Regions from separate parts of the Eubacterium sp. AM05-23 genome, predicted to be linked through region 3. Evidence: riboswitches for the same ligand, from Rfam matches in the RefSeq annotation. Region 3 holds a riboswitch; each other region holds the start of a gene.

The links. A riboswitch is a leader RNA that binds a small molecule or an ion and turns the genes downstream of it on or off. The one in region 3 is predicted to bind cobalamin.
Region 1: it holds a riboswitch for cobalamin, as region 3 does, so the genes downstream of both, DW091_RS19275 (iron chelate uptake ABC transporter family permease subunit) here and DW091_RS11095 (ABC transporter substrate-binding protein) in region 3, are expected to answer to the same signal.
Region 2: it holds a riboswitch for cobalamin, as region 3 does, so the genes downstream of both, DW091_RS19375 (PQQ-binding-like beta-propeller repeat protein) here and DW091_RS11095 (ABC transporter substrate-binding protein) in region 3, are expected to answer to the same signal.

What each region holds. Positions count from the first base shown of each region.
Region 1 covers NZ_QUDF01000021.1:963-9,161, reverse strand. Annotated here, with positions in the region: gene DW091_RS19280 (ABC transporter ATP-binding protein) at 25-1,269, opposite strand; gene DW091_RS19275 (iron chelate uptake ABC transporter family permease subunit) at 1,271-2,302, opposite strand; cobalamin riboswitch at 2,426-2,605, opposite strand; gene DW091_RS19270 (ABC-2 transporter permease) at 2,827-3,420, opposite strand; gene DW091_RS19265 (ABC-2 transporter permease) at 3,452-4,045, opposite strand; gene DW091_RS19260 (ABC transporter ATP-binding protein) at 4,053-4,934, opposite strand; gene DW091_RS19255 (GntR family transcriptional regulator) at 4,936-5,313, opposite strand; gene DW091_RS19250 (hypothetical protein) at 5,463-6,812, opposite strand; gene DW091_RS19245 (hypothetical protein) at 6,822-7,352, opposite strand; gene DW091_RS19240 (hypothetical protein) at 7,680-8,042, opposite strand.
Region 2 covers NZ_QUDF01000021.1:42,424-50,622, forward strand. Annotated here, with positions in the region: gene DW091_RS19350 (DUF4430 domain-containing protein) at 1-1,081, shown strand, start outside; partial or broken gene DW091_RS19355 (IS1182 family transposase) at 1,248-2,649, shown strand; gene DW091_RS19360 (hypothetical protein) at 2,787-3,320, shown strand; gene DW091_RS20230 (CpXC domain-containing protein) at 3,748-4,023, shown strand; gene DW091_RS19370 (D-Ala-D-Ala carboxypeptidase family metallohydrolase) at 4,092-4,577, shown strand; cobalamin riboswitch at 4,618-4,743, shown strand; gene DW091_RS19375 (PQQ-binding-like beta-propeller repeat protein) at 4,877-6,388, shown strand; gene DW091_RS19385 (energy-coupling factor transporter transmembrane component T) at 7,068-7,970, shown strand; partial or broken gene DW091_RS19390 (ABC transporter ATP-binding protein) at 7,943-8,199, shown strand, end outside.
Region 3 covers NZ_QUDF01000007.1:73,737-81,935, forward strand. Annotated here, with positions in the region: gene DW091_RS11080 (MTAP family purine nucleoside phosphorylase) at 1-402, shown strand, start outside; gene mtnA (S-methyl-5-thioribose-1-phosphate isomerase) at 745-1,779, shown strand; gene DW091_RS11090 (sugar phosphate isomerase/epimerase) at 1,789-2,571, shown strand; cobalamin riboswitch at 2,605-2,780, shown strand; gene DW091_RS11095 (ABC transporter substrate-binding protein) at 2,884-3,834, shown strand; gene DW091_RS11100 (iron ABC transporter permease) at 3,906-4,940, shown strand; gene DW091_RS11105 (ABC transporter ATP-binding protein) at 4,955-6,190, shown strand; gene DW091_RS11110 (cobyrinate a,c-diamide synthase) at 6,218-7,606, shown strand; gene DW091_RS11115 (GHMP kinase) at 7,587-8,199, shown strand, end outside.

The sequences.
Region 1 (8,199 bases), on a different contig from region 3:
ACATTCCCTAAATAAAGCAGAACACTATCTCAGAAGTTCTAATAATTCATCGTAGTCGCCTATTTCGTGAATGGTTTTATCCTTTTTAATGATCCCAATATATTTTTCTAATAAACCATCTGTAAAATCACGCTTCAGGCAGCCTGTATGCAGATAGATTTCGCCCCGCAATGTCTCAAGCCCCTGTAAATTGTTGATGTTGCCATATCCGAAGGGCACGTCCGCAATCAGAATAACATCAGCAGTGCGCATCAGCTCCAGATTTTCTTTTTGCTTTTCGATTGAAATGGTTGTAAAAGGGCGCTCCTCAATCATCTCTAGGCCTAAAGCCCTGCAGACCAGCCAGTCGTCACTCCCCTCATTCATGACCCCAACCGTCAGCCTGTGTCCCTCATCATCCAGTTCCTCAATGATCCGCGAAGCAGAATTGCCGCCACAGATCACGTGGATGTGCAGAGGATGCTCAACCTGTTTTGTTTTGAGAACCCTTACGGGGATGACCTCCGGCTTTTCAAAAATCCGGTTATTCCAGATAAACATCTTCATATCATACAATTTTTTAAGATTATCTTGGACAATCACCTCTGCCGGCGTACCATCCGCCACCACGCGTCCTCCCTGAATCATAATCAGCCGTTCACAAAAACGGGCGGCAAGATTAAGGTCGTGCAGTACAGCGACAACCGTCATCCCTTTTTGGGTGTTCAGCTCCTTAATCAACTCCATAACCTCTATCTGATGGTGAATATCCAAAGCGGAAGTGGGCTCATCCAACAGCAGAATATCCGGCTCCTGGGCGATGGCCCTGGCCAGAATTACCCGCTGCTTTTCGCCGCCGCTGAGTTCGTTAAACAAGCGGCGCTTAAACTGCAGAGTCTTAGTCATGAGCATTGCTTTTTCAACAATGTCATAGTCTTTTGAACTCTCTTTATCCCGATAGCTCAGATAAGGATTTCTTCCCATGAGTACGATCTCTTCCACAGAAAAGTCGTATTCAATACTGAAAGACTGCGGAACCACTGCAATAAGCTGAGAACGTTCCCTCTGCTTCAGGCCTGCGTTGTTCTTTCCCTCAATGGTAATGTTCCCCTCTGTGGTCGGCAGCAGCCCTGATAAACATTTTAAAAGGGTTGATTTTCCAGTTCCATTTGAACCGATCAGTCCTACAAAATCGCCTTGGTAGATATCTGCGGTAAACCCTTTAATAATCTCTTTTCCCGGATAACCGGTATGCACACCCTTAAAACTCAGAATCGCCGGATTACTCATCTCAGGTGCCTCCCTTCTTAGACTTCCGCAGCAGATAAATGAAAAACGGTCCACCGAAGGCGGCGGTTATAATCCCCACCGGTATCTCCTGAGAAGACACAGTTCGGGCCAGCGTATCACAGATAATAAGAAAGGTACCGCCGAATACCAGAGAAAAAGGAACCAGAATGCGGTGTTTAGGACCCGTGAGCATCCGGACCACATGAGGCACAACCAGCCCCACAAAGCCGATAATTCCAGTCACAGAGACAACCGCAGCTGTGATAATGGAGGAGGAAACAAGCACCTTTTTCTTGAGCGCCTCGGTATTTACCCCAAGCTGCGTGGCTGTATCCTCACCTAGCAGCATAATATCCAGCTCCCTTAATGATGTAAATAAAATCAGCAGTCCCACGATCACGTAAGGCAGTACGATCAAAACCTGATTCCAGCCTTTTCCATTCAGGCTTCCCATGGTCCAAAACATAATCTGGTTCATGCTCTGAACATTAAAAATCATCAGCAGAGACATAAACGCACTCAAAGACTGGCCCACTGCAATACCACTCAGCAGCAGTGACGCAACCGGAACCTTGCGCCCTACCTTTGAGATGCTGTATACCAAAAAAATCGTTAAAAAAGCCCCAATAAAAGCCAGCAGTGCAGTGCCGTTTAGCCCCAGAATACTGGCAGAAAAGTTCATAATAATTCCAATGGAAGCGCCCAGAGCTGCCCCGGATGATACCCCCAAAATAAACGGATCGGCCATAGGATTTTTGAAAATCCCCTGATAGGCGGCACCGCATACCGCAAGTGCACCTCCTGTTAAAAATCCTAAAAGAACTCTCGGCAGACGTACGTTCCAGATAATGGCAATATTTCCCTGTGCAATGCCCTCCATGTTGACCGGTAAATGCAAAATTTCATGCAAAAGAATCCTGTTGGCATCGCCAAAAGGGATGGCTGTAATTCCGATAATTGTACAGAAATAAATAAGAACGACACATCCGATAATCGATATCGGCATGATGTACCTTTTAACTTTTTTGTTCATACTTCTCCCCTCCGATTTCTCCATTATAAAAAAACAAAAAATCCGGCCTTTCTCAATATACTAAGAAAGGTCGGATTGATAACAATATAAACATATTATTCAATACTCGCTCCACTTCCCTCCGAAGTGCAGACCTTTTTTAAGTATCCTGACTCATGCATCTTCCTCCATTCTCCCTTCCCATCCATACCCAATGGACAGTGGTTATGAGAACTTTGTTCGCATTTACAGTAGCGGGGGCTGTAACGGATTCTAACCGTTTTCCTTATAGATTCATCTCTTATTTAATTTTTTTGATTATAACACAGATCGCTTGGTTCTTCAACTTTATAAAGATTTATCCTGTTTTGCTATTTTATTTCTTCTAGTATTGTTTCGTTTTGTTTATGAATGCCACACTACTGCCCGCACTGCCACCTGTACGACTCACCCTACCAGTATACCTTGACGGCACGAACCATCGGCAGATCCATGGTTCATTTTTTCTTCACATCCCACAACAGCCACGCCCGCTCCATTTCCTTTCACAGGTCTTTTCTTCGGTATAGCAGACATGCCAGAAAAAAGGATACCCCATATAGGACAATTGAAGCCAGCAGCAGTGCATTAAAAACTGCTGTAGCGGAAAACTTAAAATAATATCCAAACACGCCGAGCAGTCCCCAAAAAAGTGCCACGCCAACCAACACGGCCAGAACTGTGAAGCGGGAGGTCCTCATGTTGAACATTATGACCATCGCGTTAAGCATCAGCATTATCGGCACCGCTGTGACAACATCTGCCATTAAATCGCCCAGCGTAAGGTTCAGGTGCAACACCGCATTGAATAGGACCGTGACAAAGAGGCCTAAGACCATGCCAATGAGCATCAGCATAACCGACAACAGGTATTTTGACAACACCACCTGCATTCTGCTCACAGGCAGAGTAATCGCAAATTTCTCCCACTCTGAGGAGCGGTCAAACCCAATGGTTCCCTCGACGCTTGAGAACACAAGCCCGACAATCGCACAATTATTTCCAGCGCCAAAAGCGGTGAGCAGCAAAACCAAAACCGCTGAAACCAACAGCATATAGGTCAGACGATATTTAACGATGACATGCATATCCTTTATCATCAAACCAAGCATTTTCTGCACTTCCTCTCTTTCATAAATCCATCGTTGTGTAACGTCGGCATACCGTAACGTACGAACAAAAGTACACTGCCCCTGCAAGCATACTCAAAACTGCAAAATATACAATGGGATGAATATTGTGAAGCCAGCCAGGCACCATGAGCAGCAGTATTAGCCCAGCCGCCCCGGCAGCAAGCAGCGTAACAAACAACAGCTTTTTTCTTACCAGTTTTATGGGAATCAGGCAGACGGGCAGATCAACTGCACCGATACAGAGCGCCAGAACAGCACTTGAAAGTGCATAACCTGTCATCTCAAAACGTACCAGCGGATATCCAAAAACAGTACAGATAACGCGTGTTAAAACAACGCCATAAACCAAACCGATCATCCCTGTAACCGCAAAGAGCAGGTATTTACTCTGAACGATGTTTTTTCGTGATACCGGCATAACCACAGAGCTTTTCTCCCAACCAGAGTTTCTGTCGTAAAAAAGATTTCCATTCACAAAATACACTACCAATACCAACGGAAGCCACATCTGGTTTTTCATCCCAAGAGCGCCTAGCGCAAAGGCTGCAAAAGCTGCTTCAAAAAGGGTAGCCCCGACACCACTTTTAGTCATTATATGGCTATCTTTTATCAGTAAACCCCTCATTTTTTCTCCCCTTTGCGTACATCAACAACAATTCATCAATCGAAACCGGATCAACGACCAGTTGTGGATATTTTTTCATTATTTTCTCCCGATTATCGACCAGTACATCCCATTCATAATCCCGTTCATAAGAGAGCAGCATCTCTTCTTTCGGCAAAGCCTGAAAGGCCACCCGCCCGCACCTCAGAATACCGTAACCGCCCAGTAATTGATCCTTCTGATGGTCTAAAATCACCTCACCCTCATGCATACAGATGATGTAATCCGCAACCCTTTCCAGATCTTTTGTGATCTGAGAGGTGATAAGAATTCCATTCTCTTCATCCTGGACAAAATCCAGAAACAAATCATAGATTTCCTCCCGGATAACCGGATCAAGGCCGCTGGTTGCCTCGTCCAGGATCAGCAGTTTTGGTTTGTGGGACAAGGCCGAGATAATGGCATGCTTCTGGCACATGCCTCTGGAAAATTCTATCAGCTTTTTATCCGCCGGTAATTTCATTCTTTCCAGATACATCTCATAGGTCTGACTGTCCCACTGCCGGTATATTTTAGAAAGCATTCTGCCGATTTGCCTCGGTGTCATGGTTACCGGATAATTCGTCTGCTCAAAAATCACACCGAGTTGTTCCCGGTCCTTATTTTTCAAGTTCAGGCTTTTCTTTCCAAGTATCGCTACCTCACCGGAATCCATAAAGTCGATATTCAGGGCACATTTAATAATAGTACTCTTGCCTGAGCCATTTTCACCGACCATTCCGACGATTGCACCACTGGGAACAGAGAAAGAAACATTCTTCAGGCTAAAATCTGCATATTTTTTGCACATTCCATGAATTTCCATAATATTCTGCATTTTATTCCTCCCCTTCGTAAAAAATCGTCAGTAACTCGACGAGCTTTCCCACCGGAATCCCATTACTCCGGCCTATTTCCGCTGCCTGTATCAGGTGCTCCTCTGCCTGCCGCAGCTTTTCTTCCCGAATAAAATCCTTATTCTGGGAAGACACAAAGGTTCCCTTTCCTGTAACCGTTTCTATAAAACCATCCCGCTGCAATTCCTCGTAAGCGTGCTGCGCTGTAATAACGCTGATATGCAGCGACTTTGCCAACGCTCGCATAGATGGCAAAAGTTCTCCAGGCTGAAGCTCGCCGCTCATAATCGCCTGTTTTACCTGACTGCTGATTTGTTCATAAATAGGTTTGCTTACGTTATTGCTGATAATTAAATCCAAGCATTCCCACCTCTTTTTCGTTTAACTGTATTATATTGTACTTATCGTTTAAGTACAGTATAGCACAATTTAACACTTTGTCAAGTTTAATTATATTTATGTTTTTCCTTCTCTATACCCTGATTTTCAACCATATTCGTTATCTTTTTTCATTTTTGGATGCTCTCGATGAACTCTCTGATATTTTCATTGCTGTCATAACGGCATTCACTCATGATTTCCGAAGTCAACCATTTTTTCCGTACAAGATGCTTAACGGCATTTTCACGGCAGCCGGAGCAAAGAGAATTCTGGTAGATGTAGTGCAGGAGCTCTCTTGGATACTCCCGGCCGTCTCCTTGTTCGAACGCCCAGAGAATGTGATGCACAACTCCGTGCCACCCATTCGAACCAGAGTAGGTAACAGGCAAACGATATAAAGCCCTGAGCAGTTTTTCTTTGTCGCTTTTACAGTAGTTGGTAATAAGCATACAGATCGCATTTGCCGTGTATTCTTTTTGTGGCAGTAGTTCAAATGCCAGTGTCCTTACTTCCTCACCTCTGCATTTTTCCAGCACCATCAGCGCGGCCTCACGGAGCTGTTGATTCCCTGAGCGGACGTCTGCAATAATTGCTTCGCATGGACCGGGAAAACCTACTCCAAAAAACGTGGACAGGAGCACTGCCTTTACCGATGGGTTATTGCAGGCAAGAATATGCTCCGCCAATTTTTTCTTTTCTTCATTACTGGCTGCTCTTCTGAATTGAACTCTTTTTGCAATGGGCAGTTCGCCCTTGGACGCCGCCACGAAAAGCTCGGCGGCGGTTGGGACCGGCGCTGGCTCTTGCACTGTGTTGGTTTTTGCCGGTTCTGTCATCTGGCCGCAAAAGCAGGCAAGGTTCTCTGAATCTTTAGCCGCCTTCAAAAGATGTTTACATAAGAGTTTCGCTCCGAGCATACTTTTACCTTCGTCGATAAACCATAAAAAGTCAATTCCAGTAAAGCCGGGCTTTCCAAATAAAGCCCCAATATCAGATGCGATCGAAACATATCTGTCCACTCCATCCAAAGCGGTTAAAACAATACACAGGGTTTCAAAGTCATCCAGCACAAGGCTGCATGCTCTGGAACCACGATGCGCGCGGCGAAGCTTATGATAAAGGACATCGTACTTTTCATAGAGCGCCGTCCTTGCTGCTGCATTTCCGCCTTGCGCAAAGCACAGGAGGATTTCGCAATGATGGATGAACAGCCAAAACTGCCATCCGCCGGTTGAGTGCATCTTCTTCAGAGCTCCAGCAATCGGCTCTACGAAATATGCTTCATCATCATAGTAGGATGCAAGCTCATAGATATAGCGCGCCCTGGTTCCCTCGCATTGGGGATCCAATGCCAGCTTTCGCAGACATCCCCAGAGAATGATATCACGATACTGCTCGATATCGCCGGCGGATTCGAGTGTCAGCATGCAGCTTCCCAGGCCGCGCTGCATTGCACACTTAAAACCTGATTTCGTCATATACTTACCTCAAAGCACTTTATAAATATGAAGCACCCGCCAGTCCTCATCTTCAATACTGCCAGGGAGCCACTTCCCCAATTGTATGATAACCTCCCGAAAACACACAGCATCCTCGTACGCGCTAAACAAACCATAAGCATTCAATTTTTCTGTAAAATACTGCGTTATAACATTATGTACGGGAGATGAACCTCTAAAGAAGCCCTCTCCTACCATCGAATAACCACCCACTCCAGTAACATCCACACCATAATATTTAGACTTATGCGGGCAGTTTTTGTGTTCGCTGAAGTAGATCACCTCATAAGATTTTCCGGTTTCCAATGCTGCTAGATTGGCGTATTCCTTTAGCTCATCAATTGTGAGTTCAGTGGTGACGCCCATCTTTTCTGATTCTATATGTTCGATTTCCTTTTCCCACAGCCAAAGATACCGTTTGTTTGTACCTGATCCGTGAGGTACTCCTACTCGATGGAGACCTTTATACGTCTCCTTCACAAATGGCATCGGTGTTGATAATACTTTGTAACATCCCATTTGAACCTCCTATTGAAGTTGTTGCAGAATCCATTCCATGGCTTGTCTTGATACTGGAATATGAAGTCTTTTCTTCCCAAAATGAACATGCGGTCTATTCTAGTCATCCGTATTAGGGTGTCCCAATGAGCGAACATTTCAACATCAAATTGCATTGCCAACTGTATATTTTCCCCATTTCATTTGAATGAGATTTAATACTTGACCTGTTTTCTTTATGGGATATTGAAATATTCACAATAGACACTGCCCCGCAGCCATTAGTTGATATGAAGTATGCGCCGTTCAAGGCGCATTCTCCCAGTCTATGCTGTAGTCATCGTCAAATTATTGTGGCCGAATCAGCATATGATTTTCATCTTCCTCATATATAAAGGCTTCGTAGGATTCAATCTGCTCTGGAAAGGGCTCACCATACGTACAACATTCAAGAAAACGTCCCCCTTCTTTCCTGATAAAAAACAGAAACCCTACCTCAATGCTATTATTGAGAATCGCTCCAACATCAGAATCAATTATTATGTCTTCTTTGCTTAATATATCTTCTTTGTTATAATAAGTAAAGAATCCGACGCCTGTAAATTCCCTGCTCATAATGCGTGCCTTATTGATTTGATCCCGCAAATCAGGACGATCACGAAACATTAATGTTATAACTTCTTTTTCCATTTTCTCTTGAATCGTATTCAAAACGCACTACCTCCTATTTCGGTATAAAAAAGTTCCGATTCGAACAATCCCATTTATTACGTTTCCCTTAACAAAAATAGTATATCCATTTACTACAACAGGCACATTCTTAAAAAGTCCGTTGGCCAAATTTAATTGTGTAATCGCATTATATACA
Region 2 (8,199 bases), on a different contig from region 3:
CTTTACCATCGGTCAGGGCTACTTTGTCGAACCGGTAAAAGTACCCTTCTATGACGGAGACAACGCCCGCACCATCCTGCAGCGTGTGATCGGCGAAGAAAACTACCTCGGCGAAGACACCTATATGAGAGGAATAAAAGGCGCCGACGCCGGCGTTGACAAAGTCATTGTGCCCGACTATATCAGCAAGCTCGGCGCTTTAGCTCCCACCACCGAAGATGCTAGAGAATACGGCAATGCCTATGAAGAAAGCATCCTCGGCGAACACTCGTACAACAGTATGTCTGGTTGGATGTACGCCGTCAACAACGTGTTCCCTGGCTACGGCATTTCCAGCTATGAACCAAAGGACGGCGACGTGGTACGCTTCCAGTTTACCCTGTGGGGAACGGGCATGGATTTAACCGGGGAAGACTATAACAGCGGCGAAATTGTTGCTGAAATCTCCAATAAGGACGAACTGACCAAAGCCCTGGCAGCAGTTAACAGCGGCAGTAAAGAAGACCTGTTAAAGAACGAAGCCGTCAAAACCGCTTACGATAATGCCATGAAAATAGCGCCAGAAATGACCGCGCCGCAGACAGACGTCAGCGCAGCCGCCGATGCCCTTAATAGTGCCGTAACCGCGGCCAAAGAGGCAGAAAAGGACGAACAGGCCGCCCAGACCGTCGCCGATCAGATTATGGCACTGCCGCCGGCCAGCCAGCTCACCCTGGCAGATAAGGGCGCCGTGGAAGCCGTTCGGGCAACGTACAACAGCCTGACCGAAGCACAGCGCGGCTATATCAGCAGCGATGTTTTAAAAACGCTGGAAGACGCAGAGGCACAGATATTAAAATTGGAAGAAGAAGTTAATAAACCAGCGCCAACTCCAACGCCAGAAACAAAGCCAGAGGCCAGTGATGGCGGAGCAGGCAGTACAGGAACCGCCGATAAAATCGGAGCCGCTGTCCAGACAGGCAATAATGCCGGAACCGGCATCGCGGCAGAGCAGACAACCGGAGTATGGGGAGCGATGGTATTGCTTGCCGCAGCCGGACTTACAGGAGCCGCCTTAATCCGTAAACGTAAAAAATCCTAAAAAATTAAAATCATATAAAAAGGTTCTCAAACACTGTGCTCTCACACGAGAGCACAGAATCAGAGAACAGCGCGCTGCTTTTAAGCGGCGTCAGGCTGTCAAAAAAGTCGACTTTAAAAAGTCGGCTTTTTTTGATAAACTAAAAGAAAAATGGGAGGGAACCCATATGTTTAAAAAAGCCGATTTAAAACGGGATGTCGTGGAAGTGGTGAACACGGACACCCTTGTTCCAAAAGATCACTTATTGCGGTGCATTGATCAGGCCATTGACTTTACCCGTGTTTATGACTTTGTTGAAGGACTTTATTGTCCGGATAATGGACGCCCCAGCGTGGACCCGGTGGTGCTGATTAAGATGGTTTTTATTCAGCATCTTTATGGCATTCCTTCGCTGCGTCAGACGGTTCGGGACATTGACATGAACATCGCCTACCGATGGTTTATGGGCATTCCTTTGAATGAACCCATCCCCCATTTTGCCACCATCAGCTATGCCTTCCGGCAGCGTTTTACCGAAACCACGGTCGAACAGCTCTTCGCCTGGATTTTATCCGAAGTGGAAGCCGCAGGCTATCTCAAACCGGAAGTGGTCTTTGTGGACGCCACCCATATCAAAGCCAACGCCAATCTGAAAAAGAAAGTCAAAAAAGCGATTCCCAGCGCGGCAAAAACCTATGAAGCCCAGTTGTTTGAAGAAGTCAATCAAGATCGTGAAAAGCATGATAAAAAGCCCTTTAACGGTCCGAACCCCCCAAAGGACCGGGTGGTCAATGAATCAACAACCGATCCGGAAAGCGGCGTTTTCCACAAAGGCGAGCACCGCCAGTGCTTTGCCTACAGCGCGCATACCGTCTGTGAACGAAACAACTTTGTGCTGGAGGTCACCGTTACCCCCCCGGCAATGTCCATGACAGTCAGGCCTTTGATGCCCTTTATCGACGCGTCACCACGCGTTATCCCATGATCCAGGTCATCACAGCCGACGCCGGCTATAAAACACCCTGGATCGCCAAACAGATTTTTGAGGATGGCCGGATTCCGTCCCTTCCCTACAAACGGCCCATGACCAAAAAGGCTTTTACCCAAAATACGAATACGTTTATGATGCATACAACGACTGGATCATCTGTCCCAACCATCAAACCTTATACTACAGCACCACCAATCGGCAGGGTTATCAAATCTACAAAAGCATTCCCTTCAACTGTGAACAGTGTCCGGACGAAAAACGCAGGCGGTGTACGGAAAGCAAAACCTTTGAAAAGACAGTTAACCGGCATATCTGGGAAGATTACCTTGAAAGAGCTGAGGATGTCCGGCATTCCCCGCTTGGAAAGACGAGCTATGCGCTTCGGAGTCAAACCACCCCTCGGGTTTTTGCCGATGCCAAGGAAAAACACGCGATGCGTTATACGCTTTACAGAGGTCTGAAGGCAGTCACCAACTGGGTCAGGCTTAAAGTTGCTGCCATGAATCTCAAAAAGCTGGCCCTTTGGAAGGCAAAAGCTTTTTGTTCTTTTTTCTTTTTCGTTTGTTTATATAAAAAGAACCCTGATTTTTCTTTTTAATCAGGGTTCTTTGACAATCTGGCGTCGCTTTTTTGTTCGGGTGCACCGTTTACAAAAGCGTTGCGGCATTTTGTAGATTATGATAAAATAAACCCGGAAGAATAAATAAACATTATAGAAAGAGCAAATGAGAGGAAATGAAGAAAATTATTCTGTGGGGCATTCTGCTGCTGGTATTTGCGGCCCTCGTGTTTGGCGGCCTGTTTTGGTACAGCAGCCAAACCAGAACAAAGGCAGCAAAATCCAAGCCCACGGTCACACCTCAGAATACTGCCGAAACTGCCGATCCAACCCGCGAACTGCTGCAGGGCATGTGGATCAGTGACGATGCCTACTTGGAAACCCTTATTTTCAGAGAAAACGGACGTTTCGAGTTTCATTACGCGGTTTATGAGGAAGCGGAACGGGCAGAGGAACCCATTTTCAAAGCCTATCAAACATTGGAAGGTACCTATAGCGTCATATGCGCCGCAGATTCAAAAGGGCGTTATCCCTTCCTGCTGCACATGAACCCGGCAGAACAGCCCCAGGACAGTACAAGGGCAGAAAAATTGCTGCAGACAGAAGAATGGGTCATTCTGGATCTTATCGATAAATACCAGCTACAGACAAGCGCCCAGCCCGAGGAAGAGGAGTCTCTGCGCTTTGTCAAAAAAATTTCAGGGCAGTAGGGTCAAATAAAAAATTAATACTGTAAAAAAACGCCCCTCATACCTTGATTTTTAAAGGTATAAATGCTCGAATAGTAATTGAGAGTAAAAAGGTCAGAAAAAATAGAATGTTTCTGGAGAGCGTTAGCCATTTAAGCGTTAACTGAGAACAAGAAATTGTTTTCAAAGGGAAATTGAGTGAAAAACTTAAACTGATGCGCAACCGTAAGGCGAAATCTAAGTCGGATCACTGATCTTCAGAATGAAACGTCGGCACCTTGCCAAAAAGGACCGATGAGCAAACAAAGCACTTTAGCATAACAAGAGCTTCTGTCCAAAGTCGTTATAAACATGCGATTTTGGATAGAAGCTTTTTTTATTAAAAATAAAAAAGTTAAAAAGAGGAAAAAATGACAAAAACAAGAGTGATTAACAATATTTGTCCCCATTGCGGACAAGAATACAGAAAGCCTTACAGCCTGTGTTATCAGGATATGGAAAAAAGCTTTACCTCATACTGGACCTAGGTGGGTTCGAAACAGAAGCAATCATCCGGGATGCCGAAGCGCTTTTTCCAGATTACCGGATCCGCGTTACCAAAGAGATGATGGATTTGTTAGAAAAAATCCATATTTTTGAAGTCAATCTGAACGACAAAATCATCACCTGCTATCCACTATCAATTGTCAACTATCAACTCGTTCAAGAAAGGAGCACCAATTGAAAAATTTTTACCAACGTATCAGTCGAAGTTTAATCGTAGCAATCCTCATTCTAATCTCCTGAGTTTTTCTGACCAGCTTCAGGCTTTCGCCGGAGGCGGTACCGGACGCGTCGCCAGAGCCTTTGCTATCGGAGTCGGAGACGCGGGAGCCGCCTGGGGACGGGACGGTGATCGACCATCCGCTGCCGGAGGATCCCATCCTCACTTCCGGGCCTTGGGCGTCGGCACATTTTTTAATGGAGGAATATGCCTGTGACTGCGCGGGCTACTGTGACGGGTGGCCGGCTCAGATGGACCCGGAACTTTTGGAAAAAGTGGATCAGCTTCGGTGTTATTTCGACCGGCCCATCATCATCACCTCGGGTGTGCGGTGCAAGACGCGCAACGCGGAGGTGGGCGGCATTGAGAACTCCTGGCACCTGAGCGGCCGCGCGGCGGATCTGTACTGCCCGGGGGCGCCCTACGACGAGGTGGCGGCTGCGGCCAGAGAGCTGGGCCTTGGGGTCATCGAGTACCCGGACCAGCAGTTTGACCACTGTGAGATATGGCGTTAAAAGAAGAGAGGAAGACGTGAATTTTAACTTGATTAATCATGCAGATTAAGCTATAATTAGGCTTAAATTAAATGATGAGGGAAATGGGGTGTGAATCCCCAACAAAACCGTTGCTGTGATCCGGTATTTACCGGTTAGTCAGAATCCTGAGAGAGTACGCTGCTGCGGAGCTGGGCGAGCGCATGAATCGGGATTTTTTTGCTTTTTTAGACCTTTTCGGCGTTGGCCGGAAGGTCTTTTTGTATGCGCTGCTTTAAAAGGACGGAATCATTTAGTAATCAAAAATGGAGGAGAAATAAATGAAAAGCAGATTTAAGTTCGCGTCTAAGCTGGCGGTGGTTTTTCTGGCAGGGGCGTTTGTCTTTTCCGGAAACGTGGGGGCGGCGCCGCTGCCCAAGGCAGACACGGTGACGGGCGCCACAGAGGTCGTCAGCGATGCCAGCTACTGGTCGGCCTTCCGAAAAGACAGTACCAATATGGCGATTGTGGACACAAAGCTGCCGACGGGTGATGCGGCGGTCATGGAAAAGTGGAAAACGGATGGGCTGGGCGTGGGCTCGCCGATCATTGTTGGAGATGACCTTTATATCGCGGGCGGCAAAATGTTGAGACGGGTGGACCGGAACACGGGAAAGGTACTGGCGGAGCAGGAGATGGCTATCAATACCGGCTATTTCAGCTACGCGGCCTATGGAGACGGCAAGATCTTTGTGCCGCTTAACAGTGGCATTCTGCAGGCTTTTGACGCAGAAACGCTGAAGCCGCTGTGGCGTACAAAGGGGGACGGCCAACAGCCTCTTTGCCCTGTGATTTATGATAATGGGAATGTTTATGTGGGCACCAGCAACGGCAACGGCACAAAAGGCAGTTTTTTCTGTGTCAGCTCTGCGGATACCGATACCGAGAGCAGCGATGAAATTCAGGAATATACCTGGGTGGATGAGGACTCGGCCTGCTACTGGGCTGGCGCGACCATCGTGGGTCAGGCGGTTGTCTATGGGAACGAAAAGGGTCTTGTCCAAGCGCGCAACAAGCTGACTGGCGAGCAGATCGACAGCTATCAGGCAGAAAGCAATATCCGCGGCAGCGTCGCCTACGACACCGCTCGGGGTACGCTCTATTTTACCGCGAAGGACGCGCAGAAGGTGTACGCCATGACGGTGAATGGGGACGGCAGCTTTAACAAAGGCAGTGTGCTCTCGGGCGACGTCAATGGCCTGGTCACCTCGACGCCGGTGGTTTATAATGGACGTGTCTACGTTATGGCTGGCAATATCAGCAGCCGCGGGGGGTTAAATGTTTTTGACGCCAAGACCATGAACCTGATTTATGCTGTGGATATTGACGGTCCATCCCAGTCCTCGCCGCTTTTAACCACAGCTTATGCCACGGCAGAAAACAATCAGACGGTTTATCTTTATGTCGCGCTGAACAATTCTGTGGGTACGGTAAAGGTGATTAAGGATTTTGCGGGCAATAAAGAACCAGACGTCAGAGATTTATACGTTCCGTCCAACCCGCAGTATTGTACAGCCAGTCTGGTCAGTGACCAGGAGGGAACCCTTTATTATAAAAATGACTCTGGTTATCTGTGGGCATTAAATACCGAGGCATCTCCGGAAATTTTAGGAGATGTGGACGGTGACGGTCAGATCACCTCATATGATGCGCTGCTGGCTTTGCAGTATTCGGTTGGAAAAAATGTCATACCGGAGGAACGCGTATCCAATGCGGATATGGATCATGACGGCCAAATTACGTCTTATGATGCATTGATTATTTTACAGCGCAGTGTGGGAAAAACAATGTAGATTTTTTCAGCAAACCCGCCCAATACAAAAAATAATAACAATCGGAGAGAAGTGGGTTGACATTAAGGAAGTCTTTAGGTATCATATAGATAAGTTATGTCTATACAAGTTAATAATATGACGACCTTGGGAAAGAGGAATGAGTGCAAAGCTCAACTGCTCCACTGCAACTGTACAGCCTTCGGGTGACAAGTCAGAAAATTCGGAACCTTGGTACGGCCAATCAAACGTTACATGTGGAAGCGGATTGGACAAGTGCGCAAAAAATCATAATTGAATACGATTTAAATAAATACTATTTAGCCTTTCACATAAGAATGTGGAAGGCTTTTTGTTTTGTTTGTAAGGGCTTTTTCAATGGAGCCTCTGGAAAGCTTTATTGAAAAGGCACTTGAATAACGGGCAAGTGCCTGGTAATCTTTCTTTATTTATGCTAGAAGGGGGAGGCGCAAGCTGATGCCGGTACTTGGGATCCGGCAATTCTCCCCCGTACGTTTTCAATTGGGATCTCCCTTTGAAATATATTAGTTCTATATTATTACACACACGGATAACAAAGCAAAGGATGTGACGCAGGGAAAGAAATAAAAGCAGCAGCCGTAGGCCAGACCGGTTTTTCTAAAGGGTTTGGCTTACGGTTGATGCCATGTTTTGGCAGATAATTTAGGAGGAGACAGAGATGGAGGATACTTTTTCAACTTATCACCCCATTGTTAATTTCGCGTTTTTTGTGATCGTACTGGTTATTGGCATGTTTGTGAATCATCCAGTAATTCTTGGCATTTCGCTTGCTGCGGCAGTCGTATATTCTTTTGTGCTGCTGGGATGGCGGAAATCAGTCAAGATGAATCTGATTTTCAGCCTACCGGTTATGTTGATCACCATGCTCATTAACCCGATGTTTAACCACTATGGAGTGACAATTTTATTTTATTTAAGAAATGGAAATCCGATGACATTGGAATCAATGGTCTATGGCGTAGTGATGGCAGTGACGCTGGTTTCGATTATTGTCTGGTTTTCGTGCTATACAAAGATCATGACATCGGACAAGTTTATTTATCTGTTCGGCCGGATCATACCGGGGTTGTCGCTGATCTTTTCCATGGTACTGCGGTTTGTGCCAAAGTTTATCGCGCAGATTAAGGTTATCAGCAATGGACAGAAATGTGTTGGGCGTGATTTGAGCAATGGTAATATTTTTCAACGGGCAAAGCACGGTATTACTATTTTGTCGATCATGATTACCTGGGCGCTGGAGAACGCCATTGAGACCGCGGACAGCATGAAGGCCCGCGGCTATGGCCTGCGAGGCCGGACAGCTTTTTCGCTGTACCGTTTTGACCGGCGTGACGCGGTGGTTATGAGTATTATGGCGGTGCTGCTGATTGGATTTATTATTGGTGCAGTCAATGGCTACACATATGCTTTATACAATCCCAGAATAAAAATGAATGGGCTTATGCCGATGACAGCGGGCAGTTTTTTGACGTATTTTGTTTACGCGGCTTTATGTTTTTTGCCGGTTATGATTGATGGTTTGGAGGAATTGAAATGGCGACGCTTGAGATCAGAGATTTGACTTTTACATATCCGGAAATGGAATATCCGGCTCTGAATCACATTAATATGGAGGTGAACGACGGCGAGTTTGTGGTATTATGCGGCAAAAGCGGCTGCGGAAAAAGCACATTGCTCAGACATTTGAAAAGTGTGCTAAAGCCTCACGGGGTGCTATCCGGTGAAATTATTTTTCATGGGCAGACGCTTGAGGAGGTGGATTTGCGGACACAGAGCTCGGAAATTGGCTT
Region 3 (8,199 bases):
TTTAACGAGACCCCCAATGTGGTTCACCTGAGCTCAGCCGATCCTTACGATCCCGGCCTTCGTCAGATTGCCCTTGAGGAAGCCGGAAAGCTGGGGATTAAAACCCATGACGGCGGGACTGTTGTCGTGGTCAACGGCCCGCGGTTCTCGACCCGTGCCGAAAGCCGCATGTTTGCCATGATGGGAGCGGATGTCGTCAATATGACCCAGTATCCGGAAGGATACCTGTGCATGGAAAAGGGGATTCCGGTTGTCAACATCGCCCTGATCACAGATTACGATGCCGGACTGGAGGGCCGCCCGGATATCAAGCCTGTGCAGGCCGAAGATGTGGTGCGTGTGCTCGAGGATAACAACGACCGAGTGAAACAACTGATTTTTAGGATGATTGAACGCATATAAAAAAGATACCTCCCTTAACCAAGGAAGGCCAGACGGCAGACAAAGGATGTCCGCAAGAGATAAAGCGTTAAAAAGAGGCTTTTGAAGTGGAAAGTGGATAGTGGAAAGTTGAAAGTTCAGGGGCAAATCAGCCGTTGGCCGATTTGATTGAATGCGGCCTGTGGCTGCTGTTCTAGTCGTTTTTGCGTCAGCGAAAACGTTCCATAACTTTCCACTTTCAACTTTCAATTTTTAACTCAAAGGGCTTCAAGCTTTCTCTTTGCAGCTCATGACCGACTTTGCCGACGTCCTGACCTCTCTTAACCAAGGGAGGCTTTTTCAGATAGCGAGAAAGGAAGAATGATGAAACCTGTTTATTATGAAAATGGCGCTTTAAAAATGCTTGACCAGACTCTGCTGCCAACCGAGGAGGTAACGCACAGTTACACCGACTACCGCGAGATTGCCGCCGCCATTGTGGATATGATTGTCCGCGGGGCGCCGGCCATCGGAGTGACTGCCGGATACGGCGTTTATTTTGGCGCGCTGGAATTTGAAAAGCTACCGAAGGAGACCTTTTTAAAGGAAATGGAGACTGTCTGCCACGTGCTTCGTGCCACCCGGCCAACGGCGGTCAACCTGTTCTGGGCAGTGGACCGGATGGAGGGCGTGATCAAAAACAACTCGGAAAAAACAGTGGCAGAGATCACAGCGCTCCTGAAAACCGAAGCAGACGCCATTTGCAGAGAGGATATTAAGATGTGCCGGGATATGGGCGCTTACGGCGCAGAGCTGATCCACCGTAAGGATACCATCCTGACCCACTGCAATGCAGGAGCCCTCGCCACAGCGGATTACGGGACAGCCCTCGGCGTTGTGCGTGCCGCCTGGGAGGCAGGCAAGGAGATATCCGTCTACGCCGATGAGACAAGACCCTTTCTGCAGGGGGCCCGTCTCACCGCCTATGAGCTTCAAAAAGACGGCATTCCAGTCACACTGATCACAGACAATATGGCCGGCTGGATGATGAAGCAGGGAAAAATCGACTGTGTGGTGGTGGGAGCAGACCGCATCGCCCGAAATGGCGACGTGGCCAATAAGATCGGAACCTACAGCGTGTCCATTCTGGCAAAAGCCCATGGCATTCCTTTCTATGTGGCAGCGCCCACCTCAACCATTGATTTTAATATGTGGTCCGGCGATGATATTGTCATTGAGGAACGGGACACAAGAGAGATCAGCCATATCAAAGGACAGCAGATCGCGCCGGACGGTGTGCGCATGGAAAACCCGGCCTTTGACGTGACCCCGCATCAGAATGTCACAGCCATCATCACAGAAAAGGGCGTTGTATATCCGCCCTTTGACCTGAGCATACCCAGGCTTCAGGGTGAATAGAGGAAGCCGATGAAATACAGTATGTTTTCGTGGTTTGGCTACTTCATGCCTTTTGAGGAGCGCATTGACGTGATCAAAGAAGCCGGTTTTGACGAGGTGATGATTTCCTGGGAGGACGAGTGTGAGCCTTATTATCTGGAGAAAGAAAAATTTCCGGACATTGTGCGGAGCAAGGGGCTTGGAATCACCAATATTCACGCGCCCTTTATCGGTTATAACGACATCTGGGAAAAGGAGCCTGCACAGACCAGAGCGCTTTTAGATACCTTTGTCAGCTTTGTGCGGGACTGCCGTACCTTCGAGATTCCAGCTGTGGTGGTACACACTAATGATCTGGACCTTGGCCCCTATAAATGGGAAAATGGGCTGGCTTTTTTCTCAGAGCTGGCAGAGGCCGGGGAGAAGTACAGCGTCGATATCGCCGTTGAAAATGTGTCGCGGCAGTTTTTGCTGAAGGGACTGCTGGATGCCATCCAGGCCGATCATTTTGGTATGTGTTATGACAGCTCCCATGACTATATGCTGCCTTGCGGCAGAGGTAAGATTCTTAAAACCTACAAAGACCGGATCAAGGCGCTGCATTTGTCCGACAACGACCTGCATATTGACCGGCACTGGATACCGGGCGAGGGTGAAATCCCCTTCTGTGAGGTCATGCCTGAGATCCTGAGCACCGGCGTGGATTTTATCTCCTACGAGGTTATCGCAAGCGATGCGTGGAAAAAGCGAGAGCCCCTTGAGTTCTGCCGTGCAGTTCGGAACAGCCTTGATCTGGAGAACAATAATTTCTAATTGCACAATTCGGGGATTTGTGCTAAACTTCAATTAACAACTTAATGATGCTGTTTTGTTAGAGGAAAGCGGTTGAAATCCGCTACAGCCCCCGCTACTGTAATTGCAGACAAGATCCTCATAGACCACTGTCAGGCGTATCCTGATGGGAAGGGAGGATGGAGAAGGAAGCAAGAGTCAGGACACTTGAAGCAAAGCGATATAATCACTTCGGAGGGAAGTAGAGGATTGTATATTATCATAATCCGGCCTCTCTCATGGGGTCGGTTTTCTTTGTTTTAAGCAGTTTTAAATTTATTTATGGAGGGACCAATGAAGAAGAGTGTATTGAAAAGTTTACTGATGGCTCTGGCCTGTGCGGCGCTGTTGTTTGGCGCGGCAGGCTGTGCTCAGAATAGCCAGAAGGGTGGAGAAGCTTCCGGCGCGGTTACTGGAGAAACCGCTTACCCAATCTCCATTACCGATGATCTGGGCAATAATGTGGAAATCGAAAAGGAACCCGCAAAGATCGTGTCTCTGTCACCCGCAAACACCGAAATCCTGTTTGCCCTGGGTGTGGGAGACAAGGTGGTCGGACGGACCGATTACTGCAATTATCCCGAGGAAGCTGCCCAGGTAGCGTCGATTGGCGATTACAATAATCCCAATGTGGAAAAGATTATTTCCCTGGCCCCGGATGTCGTTCTGGCGGGTGATCTGATCAGCGATGATGTCCGCAGTCAGATTGAAGCCACCGGCGCAAAGGTTATTACTTACACACCAATGTCTGTGGACGCGGTGGAAAGCACCATCATTAATACTGGCAAGGTGGTTAACGCCAATGATAAGGCCAAGGAAATCACCGACAGCATGACGAAAAAATATGATGAGATTAAGGAAAAGGCGGCGGCAGCCAATCCGCAGAAATCAGTCTTTATCGATATTGGCGGTTATTACAGCGCCGGAGATAACTCCCTGCTGGGCAATATGCTTAAGGATATTAACGCCAAAAACATTGCCTCAGACGCCGGCACAGACTGGCCGCAGCTGAGCGTTGAACAGATTATCGCAAAGAACCCGGACGTCTATGTGTCCTTCTTTACCACACCGGACGAGATCAAAAAGGTGCCGGGCTTTGACCAGGTCAATGCTGTCAAGAACGACGCCATTGTCTATTACGAAATGCTCTCTCCGGACAGCGACCTGATCCAGCGCCCCGGACCGCGTATTGTCGATGGGCTGGAGCTGCTGGCTACAGCCGTTTATCCGGATCAGTTTAAGTAGAAAGATTTCTCCGCAGGGGGGGCTTTTGCCCCCAGCGGAGGTTTTAAACAGACGGTTAAGGAAGAGGTCGGATGAAAACAAAGATGAAAAGATACGCGATGCCCTTATCCATTGTAGGGTGCCTGATCTTAATTTATTTATGCACCATCGTAGGCATTACCTCCATTCCCTTTGGCGACGCTAACAGGATTTTACTGCACGAGGTGCTGCACCTTCCTGTTAACATGGAGGGAATATCGGCCGGTAATATTGCGATTATCTGGAATGTACGGCTGCCGAGAGTCATTTTAGGCTTTCTGACAGGCGGAGCGCTGGCAGTCTGCGGCGCGGCCTATCAGGGGATTTTCAAGAACCCCATGGCAGATCCTTTTATTCTGGGGGTGTCTTCCGGTGCGGCGCTGGGCGCGTCCATTGGAATTGTCATGCACTTTTCAGCAGGTTTCCTGGGATTAAATGGGACCGCTGTTCTAGCCTTTGTAGGCGCCTTTCTGGCGATCTTTTTAGTGTATAACATTTCAAAGGTCGGGAGAAAAGTGCCGGTTGCGTCCCTGCTGCTGAGCGGGATTGCCGTGAGCCAGTCGCTGACGGCTTTTATGTCCCTGCTCATGATTTTCAATGTTCAGAGCATGAATCAGATTATGTTCTGGACCATGGGGAGTCTGAACGGTAAGGGATGGGACCAGGTAATTACTGTTTTACCTTACGTGATCATCGGCTGTCTGATCCTGTTCACAACGGTTCGGGAGCTGGATATCATGCTTCTCGGAGAGGACGCGGCCACACAGCTTGGGGTCAATACCGACCATCTGAAGAAAAAAGTGTTGATTGTCTCATCTGTGATTACCGCGGCTGTGGTTTCCGTGACAGGGATTATCGGCTTTGTCGGACTGGTGGTGCCGCACATTGTAAGAATTTTGTCCGGCCCGAAGCATCGGATTTTGCTGCCCTTTTCACTGGTGTTTGGAGGAACCTTCCTTATTATCTGCGATACACTGGCCCGGACCGTTTCCTCACAGGAAATTCCGGTGGGAATCATCACCGCTGCTTTTGGCGGCCCCTTTTTTATTTACCTTTTGCGTAAATCGAAGAAAGGAGGTACCCGTTAGTGGAAGATGCTGTTATGTTGAAATTTGAAGGCGTTCATACCGGCTATGGCAGCAAAGAGGTGATTAAGGGCTTTACAGCAGAGATTCATAAGGGTGAGTTTGTCGGCCTTATCGGCTCGAACGGTACGGGCAAATCCACGCTGCTCAAATGCCTGTCGGGCCTTCTGCCCATTACCGGCGGCCGGATTGTGGTAAAGGGCAGGGATAACGCTGGTCTTAAGCAGCGTGAACGCTCTCAGATGGTGGCCGTCGTTCCCCAGTCCTTTGATATCGACTATGACTTTACGGTTGAGGATATTGTGCTCATGGGCAGGAACCCTTATCTGAGCTACAGGGACCGCGAGAGCGTCGAGGATTACCGGATTGTGGAGCAGGCTATGAAGATGACCAAAACCCTTGGCTTCAGAGGCCGTATGTTCAATGAGCTGAGCGGCGGTGAAAAGCAGCGTGTGATCATCGCGCGGGCCATTGCCCAGGAGCCGGACATTATTCTTTTGGATGAACCCACCTCCGCGCTGGATGTGCATCATCAGATCGAGGTTATGGAGCTGATTGACCAGCTTAATAAAAACGACCATATGACCGTTGTGGCCGTTCTGCACGATATTAATCTGGCGTCGCGCTACTGTGGGCGCCTGATCATGATCCAGGGCGGCCGAGTGGTGGCAGACGGGCCGCCAGCGGACGTGGTCATTGAGCAAAATTTGAAACAGCTTTACAATATGAAAATGTTGGTGCGTGAGAATGCGGTTTTTGAAAAACCGGAGATCGTACCCATCCGCGTGCTTGAGGGCGAGGAGGCCCGGAATCCGCTGCACATTCATGTGATCTGCGGCGGCAGCGGTGCTTCAAAGGTCATTGAGGAGCTGGACGACATGGGGCACCGGGTAACCGCTGGTGTCATCAATGAAGGCAGTGACGACTGGCTGGTCTGTAAATCGCTGAACCTCGATATTGTGGAGGAACGGCCATTTACCACCATTTCCATGGAAAAGCAGCAGGAAAATTTAAAGCTGATGCACGATGCCGACATTGTTTTGATTGCGGACGTGCCCTTTGGACTTGGCAATGTCAATAATCTGGAAGGCCTTGAAAAGCTGGACGCGGAGATTTATCTGCACGCGAACTGCCTTCATAATGATTTTACTGAGGGCAGGCTGGAGGCCTGTCTGAATAAGATACGTGAAAAGAAAACAGTGGTCGAAATCGGAGACCACGATGCGTTTCTGGAAATGCTTCAGCAGCGCTAGAAATTGGGATACCTGGGAGATTGTGTTATGAATACTTTTATGCTGGCGGGAGTCAGCAGTAATGTTGGGAAAACAACTGTAACCATGGGGGTGATGTCTGCCCTGTGCAAAAGAAATTGTCCGGTTGCCCCTTTTAAAACCGGACCAGATTACATTGATCCGATGTTCCACACCTTTGTCACTGGAAAAAAATCCACCAATCTGGACACCTGGATGGTGGATCGTGAGACCATCCGGTCCTTGTTTTATCACAAGCTGTCCGAGGATTCGGTGGCAGTGATCGAGGGTGTGATGGGACTCTATGACGGACATGGACTAAAGACCGATGTAGGCAGCAGCGCTTATCTGTCAAAGGTGGTGGACGCGCCGGTATTTTTGATCATTGACGGCCGGGGAATGTCCAAAAGCGCGGCGGCGATGGTAAAGGGCTATGTGGATTTTGACCCCGAAACCCGAATTGCCGGGGTGATCATCAATAAGATCGCTTCGGAATCCCACTATCAGCTCTTAAAGGAAATGATTGAGACCTGTACAGGGGTGCCCTGTGTGGGGTATTTTCCGAACTGTCCAGATATCGTTATGAACAGTCGGCATCTCGGTCTCATCCCGGTGGATGAGCTTCAGGGACTTCGAGAGCAGGTGGAAAAAGCAGCGGCGCTGGCGGAGGAACATATTGACCTGGACAGGATGCTGGCGCTCAGCCGCAGAGAAGCCATACCGGAGGTTCAGAAGGATCCCTTTGACGCCTTTGCGGGGCGTTATGGCGATCTGACCATAGGGTTTGCAAAGGACAAAGCGTTTAGCTTTTATTATGAGGATAATTTTAACGCGCTCAGAAAGCTGGGCGTCCGGCTGGTGCCCTTCAGCCCCCTTGAGGATCGCGAGCTGCCAAAGGGTCTGGATGCTCTGTATATCGGCGGCGGTTTTCCCGAAATGTTCGGGCGAGACCTTGAGAAGAATCAGGGATTCAGGGAAAGCATTAAGGCTGCGTTAGAAAATGGTCTTCCCTGTTTTGCAGAATGCGGCGGCCTCATGTATCTGACAGAAAGCATGGAGATGCTTGACGGGGAAAAGTATCAGGCGGCAGGCTTTTTTAAGGCGGATACGAAGATGACCAAGCGCCTTCAGCGGTTTGGCTATATCGATATTGATACCGTGATCCACGGCATGCCCATACAGATTAAGGGGCATGAGTTCCATCACAGTCTGGTGCATGAGAAGGAGCCAATCCCCACGCGTTACCAGATCACGAAGGGAGAGCGGAAATGGACCTGCGGCTTTTGTCAGGGGAATACCCTTGCCGGGTACCCGCACATTCACTTCTACAGCAACCCGCAGTTTTTGCTGGCGCTCCTTGATAAAGCCGAAGAAATCAAAAGCTTGGAGGAACAGGACAGTGAGAACAGTAACGGTTAAATCACCGGGTTCCTGCGGAGAATTTATCCAGGGAATCTACCAGGAACAGCCGTGCCTTGTATCCTGTCCCGTCGACCTCTATTCCAATATCCGTATTGTGGAAGGACCGGCGACCCGTATGCTCGACACCAAAGCCGTTCAGATGCTTGATCTGATCTTCTCAGAATACAGCATACCAAGAGAGGAAAAGCATCATATAAACATCCAGATGTCCTCAGAAATTCCCATTGAAAAGGGAATGGCCAGCAGCACCGCAGACATTGCCGGGATTGCCAGGGGCCTGAGTGCCTACTATGATCTGGGCCTCAGCGACAAAACCATCGCAGAGCTCTGCGTGTTCATCGAGCCCACCGACAATATCATGTTTGAACGGCTGAATCTTTTCAACCATGTGTGCGGCGATGTGCTGATAAATTTTGAGGCACAGCTGGAAGCGCAGATATTGATTGTGGAATTCAAGGGAGCCGTCAACACCATGAATTTTCATCGTCAGCAGGATGGCTACACACGTCAGGAGGTCGAGCGGTTTGAAACGGTACTGGACCTTTTTAAACAAGGGCTGCGGGATAAAAACCTCAGCGCCATTGGACACG